DNA from 3 places in the Bradyrhizobium sp. SZCCHNR1051 genome. Region 2 is predicted to be linked to each of the others. Evidence: predicted binding sites of a transcription regulator. Region 2 holds the regulator's gene; each other region holds the start of a gene.

The links. The regulator PhoB, encoded in region 2, activates phosphate uptake and scavenging genes when phosphate is short. The targets are predictions, from matches to a motif close to TGTCATNNANCTGTCAT.
Region 1: the regulator PhoB is predicted to act here: its motif matches at 1,503-1,519, upstream of phnF (phosphonate metabolism transcriptional regulator PhnF).
Region 3: the regulator PhoB is predicted to act here: its motif matches at 1,209-1,225, upstream of QW868_RS28605 (DUF47 domain-containing protein).

Annotation. Positions count from the first base shown of each region.
Region 1 is NZ_JAUEYJ010000004.1:18,347-21,919, forward strand. Features, by position in the region: gene QW868_RS05335 (carbon-phosphorus lyase complex subunit PhnI) at 1-368, opposite strand, end outside; gene phnH (phosphonate C-P lyase system protein PhnH) at 372-983, opposite strand; gene phnG (phosphonate C-P lyase system protein PhnG) at 983-1,438, opposite strand; gene phnF (phosphonate metabolism transcriptional regulator PhnF) at 1,557-2,282, shown strand; gene QW868_RS05355 (phosphodiesterase) at 2,318-3,160, opposite strand; gene QW868_RS05360 (ABC transporter ATP-binding protein) at 3,157-3,573, opposite strand, start outside.
Region 2 is NZ_JAUEYJ010000017.1:53,309-56,881, forward strand. Features, by position in the region: gene QW868_RS21115 (HoxN/HupN/NixA family nickel/cobalt transporter) at 1-310, opposite strand, end outside; gene QW868_RS21120 (trypsin-like serine protease) at 487-1,803, opposite strand; gene phoB (phosphate regulon transcriptional regulator PhoB) at 1,951-2,658, opposite strand; gene phoU (phosphate signaling complex protein PhoU) at 2,675-3,391, opposite strand; gene pstB (phosphate ABC transporter ATP-binding protein PstB) at 3,422-3,573, opposite strand, start outside.
Region 3 is NZ_JAUEYJ010000027.1:22,990-26,562, forward strand. Features, by position in the region: gene QW868_RS28595 (branched-chain amino acid ABC transporter permease) at 1-153, shown strand, start outside; gene QW868_RS28600 (branched-chain amino acid ABC transporter permease) at 155-1,123, shown strand; gene QW868_RS28605 (DUF47 domain-containing protein) at 1,267-1,911, shown strand; gene QW868_RS28610 (anion permease) at 1,926-2,933, shown strand; gene QW868_RS28615 (peptide chain release factor 3) at 3,075-3,573, shown strand, end outside.

The sequences.
Region 1 (3,573 bases), on a different contig from region 2:
TCGAAGGTCGGCCCGAGCACCTGGCCGCCGGGAATGTCCTTGAAGGTCGACGAGACGCGCCGCTGCACCCGCATCGCACCGGTGTCGACCGGCTCGGTCGCACCGAAGCGCGGCAGGGTCGCGCGGAAGGCGCGCACCAGGAAGATCGCCTCGATCAGATCACCCCGCGCCTGCTTGATTGCGAGCGCCGCGAGCTCGCGGTCGTACAGCGAGCCTTCGCTCATCACGCGATCGACGGCAAGCCCCAACTGCTCGGAGATCTGCACCAGCGACAGCTCCGGCACGTCGCGATCACCCCGGCGCTCATGCGCCAGCAGCCGGTGCGCGTTCTCGATGGCGCGCTCGCCACCTTTCACGGCGACATACATGCCTTACTCTCCTGCGGAAACGAGTCGTGTCGTCCGCGGGATGGCGACGATGGACGAGCCATCGACCAGCACCACATCGACACCACGCGGAAACAGCTTCTCATTGATCGACAGCCGCTCGAACAGGTCGGCGGGCGCGACCGTTGCACGGAACAATGTCGTCCCGTCGATGCCCGGACCGCGCAGCTTGAACGCCGGCCCTCCGGACAAGCTCGGCACCTGCAGGATCAGCGTCGTCGAGCGATCGGGGTACTCAGCACTGCCGAGCGCGAATGAATTCAGATCAGGCAGCGCTTCGGGGTCTGCCGCCACTGCAAAGCAGGCGAGCGCGGCATTGGCGACGATCGGCGCCCCGGTGTGAAACTTGAGCCAGGCGCCGACCTCGGGCGTGCCGGCGAGCGGCGCATCGAGCCAGATCGGCGTATCGTGATCGAACAGAGTCAACGCGATCGCGGCGGCACCAGGCATCAAGGACGAGGGCCGGCCGACATTGACCTCGACCTGCCGCACATTTCCCGGACGCGCCATGGCCTCCATGACGGTACGGAAGGTCGATTGCGCGGACAGGACATTGTCGGCGAAACCAGGCTGCAGATCGGAAGCGGCGGCAGCCATCAGCCTTCTCCTCGCACCATCGTATAGAAATCGACACGCGTGGCCGCAGCCTCCTCTGCGCGGTGCTCGCGCGAAGTGCGCATCTGCGCCTGCAGCGGCGCAACCACCTGCGTCTCGATCGATCGCGTGTGGCTTGATGACTGGATCATCGCGTCACACAGCGCCATCAGACGCGCCTTGGCGGCGTCGCGTCCCAGCACATAGCCGAACCCGACCTCGCCGCTCTCCAGCCGTACCGCAGCGCGCGACACCGTCGCCTCGCCGACATTGAAGGGCGCACCATCACCGCCGATCCGGCCCCGCAGCATCACAAGGCCATTCTCCGCCGGACGCAGGTCGCGATGCTCAGGCAGCGCGAGTCCATCGAGCCTGGCACGAATGTCTGCATGCGACGCATGCGCCAACACCCGCATCGCCGTCCTGCGCCGGTCCTGGATCGTGGTCTCGCCGTCCATCTTCATCCCGATCTTGCCGTTACGAAGTTGTCTATGCTAATAGACAACTTCGTAACGAAGCGCCATGACTGTTTGATGACATGGGCGTGATCTTCAGGCGGGACAGCGGAGAGCCGCGATGAGCATGCAGGGCGCCGATTCGGGCGTGGCGCTGTGGCGGCGGGTGGCCGACGGCATCGAGCGCGACATCGCCGACGGCCGCTTCGCCGCCGGCACGCGCCTGCCCGGCGAGACCGAGATCGCCGAAACCTACCGCGTCAACCGTCATACGGTACGACGCGCGCTCGCGACCTTGGCGCAGCGCGGCCTCGTGCGCGCCGAGCGCGGCAGCGGCACCTATGTCGAAGCGCCTCGTCTGTCATATCCCCTGAGATCGCGAACCAGGTTCTCCGAGATCGTGGGCGCCGGCGGGCGTGAGCCTCGCGGGCAGTTGATCGCAGCGTCCGAAGAGCCCGCAACGCGCGAACTCGCGCGCGAGCTGCGATTGAAGACGGGTGCTCCGCTGGTCCGAATCGATGCACTGCGTCTTGCCGACAAGACCCCGATCTGCGTCAGCACGTCCTGGCTGTCGTCCGAGCGATTTCCCGAGGCCGGTCACATCTTCGCGTCGGTCCGCTCGATGACGGCGCTGCTCGCGCATTACGGCATTCGCGACTATCGCCGCGGCACGACCAGGATCACGGCAGCCATCGCCGACGCAAGCGACGCCGCACGGCTCGACCTCGCGATTGGGCGCCCGGTGCTGGTCGTCGACAGCACCGACATCGATGCCGATGGGACGCCGCTGGTCAGCAAGCGCTCGCGTTTCGCGGCGGAGCGCGTGACGTTCGAGGTCGAGAGCTAGACCAGACCCCGCCGCCTCGTTTCGTTCTTGCGCCCTCAGTCGATGAGCGTGCCGTCCTGATTGAAGAACGGATGCGGCCCGTCGAAATCCCCGATCGGCACCTGATGCGTGACGACCGTTCCAAATCCCGGTCCTGGAAACCAGGCATGAAGGTGAAAGGCCGGTGGCTCGATCCGGAAGGATGGCGGGCGAAGCTCGGCCAGGTCGAGCGCGACGGCATGGTTCGGTGCCGGGCAGATCGTGCAGGGGATGCCCGCAAACCGGGTCAGCGTCGCGCGATGAACGTGACCGCATCCGATCAGTTGCACCCGCCGATGGCGCGTGAGGATGGCCGCGAGATCGTCGGCGTTGCGCAGGTTCTGCCGGTCCATGTGCCAGATGCCGGTGGCGAACGGCGGATGATGCAGAAACAGCAGGGCCGGCCTGTTGCTGGATCCGGACAGCGCGGCGTCGAGCCATTGCAGACTCGCCTCATCGAGCTCGCCATGCGGATGGCCGGGCACGCTGGAATCGAGCAGAAGCAGATCGAGATCGGCCAACTCCACGCACCGGTTCAGCGGACCGGTGGGTTGACCATGCAGAGCGTCCGGAAACGCTGCGCGCATCAGCTCGCGTGAATCGTGATTGCCGGGCACGGCGACGAATGGAGTTTCGAGCTCGGCGAGAAGATCCTTGAGATGATCGTACTCGGCCGACGACGGCGTATCGGCGAGATCGCCCGAGATCACCACCAGATCGAGCTTCGGCTCGAACCGGTTGAGCTCCGTGATGCAACGGGCCAGCGCACGCGCCGTATCGACGCGGCGGTAGGCGAGCCGGCCGGGCGCCTTGATGTGCAGGTCGGATATCTGGGCGATGGTGACAGGACGCCTGCTCATGCTGATCCACCTTGCTCCGGCAGCAGACGAATGGCGCTCGGCTCAATCGACAGGCCGATCCGCTCACCCGCGCTGACCCTGATCGTATTCGGTGCGTCCACCGTCAGTGGAACGGTGGCGGCGTCGCGGACGATGATCCGCTGGCGATCACCGGCGAAGCGAACGCTGTCGACGAGGCCGGTCAGGCACGATGCCGCCGCGTCGACGATCCCGATCGTTTCCGGCCGAACCATCGCCATCGCCCTGCTGCACGAGCCAGCCTCTGCGATCCGCTGTCTCCCTCCGGGCAAGACGAGGTGAGCGCCGTCGATCGGAGCTTCGATGATGTTGGCCGCGCCGACGAACTCCGCGACGAAGCGGTCGGCTGGCGTGAAATAGATCTCGCGCGGCGTCCCGACTTGGGCGATGGCGCC
Region 2 (3,573 bases):
CGCTGGAATGGCCGAGCGCAAAATAGAGGCCGGCGGCGCGCGGGGCGCTACCGTCCTGCACCAGCTTCCGCACGACGTTGTCGATCGCCGCGATGTGATCCGCATCGACCGCATGGCGCAGTCCGAGCAGCCAAGCCAGCATCGCGGTGCCGACGATGGCGGGCCGGTCGGCGTAGAGCGCGAATGCCCAGGCCCAGGCGAGCGCGTTGGCCGCGACCAGCCCGGCGACGAGCGCGACGGTCCGGCCGGGCTGCGACCGCCACCACAGCAGCCGCGCGGCCCGAGGATGATCAATTGGAACAATCGTCATACTCGGACTATAGCAAGAGCCAGGCCAGTTCGGTAAAGCCCCCGCTGCAGGCAAAAGCTGCAGGAAAACCTGGGCGGCGCTTCCCGGATTGCCCTCTCGCTTGGCAACCCGCTATCCAGTCACGCACAGATCATGACCAGCGGCGGGGACCTCGTCCCTCTCGCCCCCTCCTTCCCTCACCGCGCCGAGGCACTCTGTGCCGCGATCTCGCGCCGCACGACCGCCTCGAACTGGCTCGCGGGGGCGGCGAACATCAGCCGGGTCTCCTCGTGGAACGCCGAGAAGATGCCGACCACGGCCGGCTCCCCGCCGACCTCGGCGAGGATCGGCGAGCCCGAATAGCCGAAATTGGCCAGGCAATGCACTGTCAACAGCCGGGCATCCCCGGTCATGCCGGCGCTGCAATTGCGCTGGCCGGTCGGCGAATAGCGCCGCTCCTGGCCATAGCCGATCTCGGAGATGGTTCCGGCCGTGGTCGCAGCCGCGAGCTCCTCGCGGGTCAGCGCCTTGACCGCCACCGGCTTCGACGGCAGCGCGTCCTTCAGCACGATCAGCGCCCAATCGGCGGGCGAGCGGTCGAGCGACCATCTGTCGTGCCGGGTCGGCACGAAATCGGGCGCCACGATCAGCTTGTCGGCGACCGACGATGCCGCCGGCGTGCCACGGTTCATGCCGGCCAGGAAGCGGACATTGCCGGGGCTGACCTGCGCCACGCCGTTGAACACGCAATGCGCGGCGGTGAGCACGACGCGCGGCGCCACCAGGGTGCCGGTGCACCAGCCGCCGCTCGAGTATTGCGCGACGGTGACGACGCCGATCGACGACGCCGGCCAGGAGGTGGGATCGACGACCTCGCCGATGTGGCGATCGAGCCCGAGCAGTTGCTCCGGACGCGGAGTGGCAATGCCCGCCTCCGCCGATTCCGGTTTCGGCTGCCAGGACGCAATGGCGCTCTGGGCCTGGACGCGCTGCGGCTCGGTCAACCTGACCCGCTGCACGTCGCGGCCGGCCGATCGCACGCCGTTGCGGCCGGCCATCACCAGCCAGGCATAACCCTGCACGACGTCCTGCTTTGCGCCACGGCCGTCGAGCAGCATCAGGCCGAGCATGTATTGCGACTGCGCGAAGCCCTGCGCCGCGGCGCGGCTGAACCAGCGACTGGCTTCGCCGTAATTGCTCGCAACACCCTCGCCATTGACGTAGGCGATGCCGAGATAATGTTGCGCGACGGCTAGCCCCTGATCGGCGGCCTTGCGGTACCAGGCCAGCGCCTCGCTCGGATTACGCGGCACGCCCCAGCCGAACGCCTGCATGAAGCCGACGTCGAACTGCGCCCGCGCATCGCCCTTGGCGGCCAGCGGCAGCAGCCGTCGCATCGCCGCCGCATGCTGCCCGTTGCCTGCCGCCGCGACCGCGTCTTCGAGCTCGGCGGCCGGGGCGCCCGCCAGGCTGCCGAGCAGCATGACAAGAGATATGATGATGGTCTTGATCAAGGGCGTCCGCTGGGACCGAAACATCGTGACGGGCCACGAAGCAGACACGATCAAGACGGCGGCGGCGTGGCGGAAAGCGGACCGCGATCTCCTCAATCGGGCCCGCTCGCGCCTCACACCTGCTTCATCCTCACGCCCGATCGCCCCTTACACCTGCTCGCTCTTGGCGAAGCGATCATCGAGCGCATAACCGGCGCCGCGCACGGTGCGGATCGGGTCCTGCTCGCGGCCGGGATTGAGCAGCTTGCGCAGGCGGCCGATATGGACGTCGACGGTGCGCTCGTCGATGTAGATGTCGCGGCCCCAGACGCTGTCGAGCAGCTGTTCGCGGCTGAACACGCGGCCGGGGTGCTCGAGGAAGAATTCGAGCAGGCGGTATTCGGTCGGGCCGAGATCGATCGGCCGCCCCGAGCGCGCCACGCGGCGCTTCTCGCGGTCGAGCTCGATGTCGCCATAGGACAGCACGGTCGCCAGCCGCTCCGGGCTCGCCCGCCGCAGCAGGCCTTTCACGCGCGCCAGGAGCTCCGGCACCGAGAACGGCTTGACGATGTAGTCGTCGGCACCGGTGGCGAGTCCGCGCACGCGCTCGCTCTCCTCGCCGCGCGCCGTCAGCATGATGATCGGCAGTTGCCGGGTCTCGGAGCGCGCGCGCAGGCGGCGGCACAGCTCGATGCCGGAGAGGCCCGGCAGCATCCAGTCGAGCACGACGAGATCCGGAACGCGCTCCTTCAGCCGCGTGTCAGCCTCATCGCCGCGCGCCACGGTCTCGACCTCGTAGCCTTCGGCCTCGAGGTTGTAGCGCAGCAGCGTCGTCAGCGCCTCCTCGTCCTCCACCACCAGAATTCGGGCGCCCATGTCTGAACCGTCTCTCTTAGTTACCGGGAATCGTCGATGCGAAGCTCGTCATGTCGCCCTTCGGGCGCTTGTCCATGATCTGCTGGCCTTCGATCATATAGAATACAGTCTCGGCGATGTTGGTCGCGTGATCGCCGATGCGCTCGATGTTCTTGGCGCAGAACATCAGGTGGATGCAGAACGAGATGTTGCGCGGATCCTCCATCATGTAGGTCAGGAGTTCGCGGAACAGCGAGGTGCAGATGGCGTCGACTTCCTCGTCGCCCTTCCACACCGTCATCGCCGCCGGCAGGTCATGCGCGGCATAGGCGTCCAGCACCGTCTTGACCTGCGACTGCACCAGATCGGTCATGTGCTCGAGGCCGCGGATCAGCTTCAGCGGATGGAAGTCGCTCTCCAGCGCCGCGACGCGCTTGCCGATGTTCTTGGCGAGGTCGCCGATGCGCTCCAGATCGGTCGCCACGCGCATCGCGCCGACGATCTCGCGCAGGTCGACCGCCATCGGCTGGCGACGGGCGATCGTGAGCACGGCGCGCTCCTCGATGATGCGCTGCAGCTTGTCGACCTCGGCGTCGGTGGCGACCACCTTCTGGCCGAGCGCGATGTCGCGCCGCACCAGCGCATCGACGGAATCGACGATCAGCCGCTCCGCGAGGCCGCCCATCTCCGATACCAGACGGGTGAGGTCCTGCAGATCGCTGTCGAACGCCTTGGCGGTATGTTCACTGGCCATGATGATCTCCTGAAGACAATGTCGTCGGCGTCAGCCGAACCGGCCGGTGATGTAATCCTGGGTCCGCCGATCACTCGGCGAGGTGAAGATCTTGCTGGTGTCGTCGAACTCGATCAGCTCGCCGAGATACATGAAGGCGGTCTTGTCGGAGACGCGCGCCGCCTGCTGCATGTTATGCGTCA
Region 3 (3,573 bases), on a different contig from region 2:
ATCATGGGCTCGATCATCACCGGCTTCCTGCTCGGTGTGATCGAGGGACTGACCAAATATTTCTATCCCGAGGCTTCCAACACCGTGGTCTTCGTTCTGATGGTCCTGGTGCTGCTGGTGAAGCCGACGGGTCTGACCGGACGGGCGGCCTGACATGACATCCATCACCGACACGACCCTGCCGATCACCCCGCGCGCGATGCGCGACGAGATGATCGTGTTCGTCATCATGGCGGCGCTGCTGGCGATCGTACCGTGGACCGGGCTGTACCCGTTCTTCGTCATGCAGGCGCTGTGCTTCGCGCTGCTCGCCTGCGCCTTCAACCTCCTGATCGGCTATGGCGGCCTGCTGTCGTTCGGCCACGCGATGTTCCTGGGAACGGCCGGCTACTGCAGCGCCCACGCGCTGAAGGTGTGGGGGCTGCCGCCCGAGCTCGGCATCCTCACAGGCGTCGCCGGATCGTTCGTCCTGTCGGTGATCACCGGCTACATCTCGATCCGCCGCCAGGGCATCTATTTCGCGATGATCACGCTGGCGCTGTCGCAGCTGCTGTATTTCATCTATCTGCAGGCGCCGTTCACCCATGGCGAGGACGGCATCCAGGGCATTCCCCAGGGGCGGATGTTCGGCATCCTCGACCTGTCCAGGCCGACGGTGCTCTATTACGTCGTGCTGGTCGGCTTCCTCGCCGGCTTCCTGCTGATCTTCCGCACCATCAACTCGCCGTTCGGCGAAGTGCTGAAATCAATCCGCGAGAACGAGCAGCGGGCGATCTCGCTGGGCTACAAGACCGACCATTACAAGCTGCTCGCCTTCATTCTATCCGGGACGCTGGCCGGCTTGGCTGGCGCGTTGAAGGTGTTCGTCGCCCAGAACGCCTCGCTGACCGACGTCGAGGTGGCGATGTCGGGGCAGATCGTGCTCATGACCCTGGTCGGAGGGCTCGGCACCGTGTTCGGCCCCGTCGTCGGCGCGTTCGTGATCGTCGGCATGCAGCAATATCTGTCCGGCTTCGGCCAGTGGGTGACGGTGATCCAGGGCGTGATCTTCGTCGCCTGCGTGCTCACCTTCCGCCGCGGCGTGGTCGGCGAAATCGCCCATCTGTTCAAACGGTCCCTTTAAGCCGTTGATCTGAAAAGAGATCGTCGAAAGGGCAGAAAGCGGTGGATGAACCGGCCACCGCTTCTGCTGGTGCGCGATCCGGAGTATGACAGTTCTGTGACGGGCCGGCCCTGGCCCGTTTCGGAATGGATGGATCTCGTCCCATGCTGCACTGGTTTCGCGCCGTCCTCCCGCGGGAGGAGCGGTTTTTCGATTTGTTCGCCCGCCACAACAAGGTGGTGATTCAGGGCGCCCATGCGCTGCAGGACATGCTGCAGGGCGGTGACGACATCCTCGCCCACTGCCAGCGCGTCAGCCAGTTCGAGAACGAGGCCGACAACATCACCCGCGAAGTGCTGACCGCGGTCCGCCGCACCTTCATCACCCCGTTCGACCGCGGCGACATCAAGAACCTGATCACCTCGATGGACGATGCCATCGATCAGATGCAGCAGACCGCCAAGGCCGTGGTGCTGTTCGAGGTCAAAGAGTTCGAGCCGACCATGCGCGAGATGGGCACCTTGCTGGTCGATTGCGCCAATCTGATCGGCCGCGCGTTGCCGTTGCTGCAGGCGATCGGCCAGAACGTGCCGATGATCACCGCGATCACCGAGGAGATGACCAAGCTCGAGGGCCGGGTCGACGACCTCCACGACATCGGGCTGAAGGAGCTGTTCCTCAAGCACCGCAAGGCCAATACCATGGACTTCATCGTCGGCGCCGAGATCTACGACCATCTGGAGAAGGTCGCCGACCGCTTCGACGACGTCGCCAACGAGATCAATTCGATCATGATCGAACAGGTCTAGGGTAGGGCCGCGCCGTGGACGCTCAACTCGGCCTTCCGATCCTGGTCGGCCTCATCGCCGTTGCGCTCGCCTTCGATTTCCTGAACGGCCTGCACGACGCCGCCAACTCGATCGCGACCATCGTTTCGACCCGCGTGCTCCGGCCGCAATATGCGGTGTTCTGGGCCGCATTCTTTAATTTCGTCGCGTTCGCGGTGTTCGGCCTCCACGTCGCGCAGACCATCGGTACAGGGATCATCGATCCCGCCATCGTCGACGCCCAGGTGATCTTCGCGGCCCTGGTCGGCGCCATCGTCTGGAACCTCGTCACCTGGGCGGCCGGCATTCCCTCGTCGAGCTCACACGCGCTGATCGGCGGCCTGGTCGGGGCAGGGGTCGCCAAGGCCGGCATCTCGGCCGCCGTCTGGAGCGGCCTGTCGAAGACCGTGCTCGCGATCGTGCTGTCGCCGCTGGTCGGGCTGGTGCTGGCGATGGTCCTGGTCGCGATCGTGTCCTGGGCCTCGGTGCGCTCGACGCCGTTCGCGGTCGACCGCGCCTTCCGCATCCTGCAATTCGCCTCAGCCTCGCTGTATTCGCTCGGCCATGGCGGCAACGACGCGCAGAAGACGATGGGCATCATCGCCGTGCTGCTGTATTCGCAGGGCCATCTCGGCAACGAGTTCACGGTGCCGTTCTGGGTCGTGCTGTCGTGCCAGGCGGCGATGGCGCTGGGCACCCTGATGGGCGGCTGGCGCATCGTCCGCACCATGGGCCTGCGCATCACCAAGCTGAACCCGATGCAGGGTTTCTGCGCCGAGACCGGCGGCGCGATCACGCTGTTCCTGGCGACCTTCCTCGGCGTGCCCGTCTCGACCACCCACACCATCACCGGGGCCATCGTCGGCGTCGGCGCCGCCCGCCGTGCCTCCGCGGTGCGCTGGAACGTGGCCGGATCGATCGTCTATGCCTGGGTCTTCACGATTCCGGCCTCGGCGATCGTCGCGGCGCTGACGTTCTGGCTGGTGTCGGTGCTCCGGCACTGATCCGGATCGGCCCGGCCGGGCTCAACTCGCCGGTTGGAGTTGCGGTGCAAAACGCCTATATGGAAGGCGCGCGGCGGCCGAGATCCCGCGCCTTTCCCGTAAATCGCCCGCTCTCTGGCCTGAAACGACGCTTGCCGCCTCATGTCCGATACTGCCGTCACGACCGAACAGCCCGCCCGCACCGCCTTGTCCGACGAGGTGGCGCGCCGGCGCACCTTTGCCATCATCTCGCATCCGGACGCCGGCAAGACCACCTTGACCGAGAAGCTGCTGCTGTTCGGCGGCGCCATCAACCTCGCCGGCCAGGTCAAGGCCAAGGGCGAGCGCCGCAACACCCGCTCGGACTGGATGAAGATCGAGCGCGAGCGCGGCATCTCCGTCGTCACCTCGGTCATGACCTTCGAGTTCGAGGGGCTGGTCTTCAACCTCCTGGACACGCCGGGCCACGAGGACTTTTCCGAGGACACCTACCGCACGCTGACCGCGGTCGACTCCGCGGTGATGGTGATCGACGCCGCCAAGGGCATCGAGGCGCGCACGCGAAAACTGTTCGAGGTCTGCCGCCTGCGCGACATCCCGATCATCACCTTCATCAACAAGATGGACCGCGAGAGCCGCGACACCTTCGATCTGCTGGACG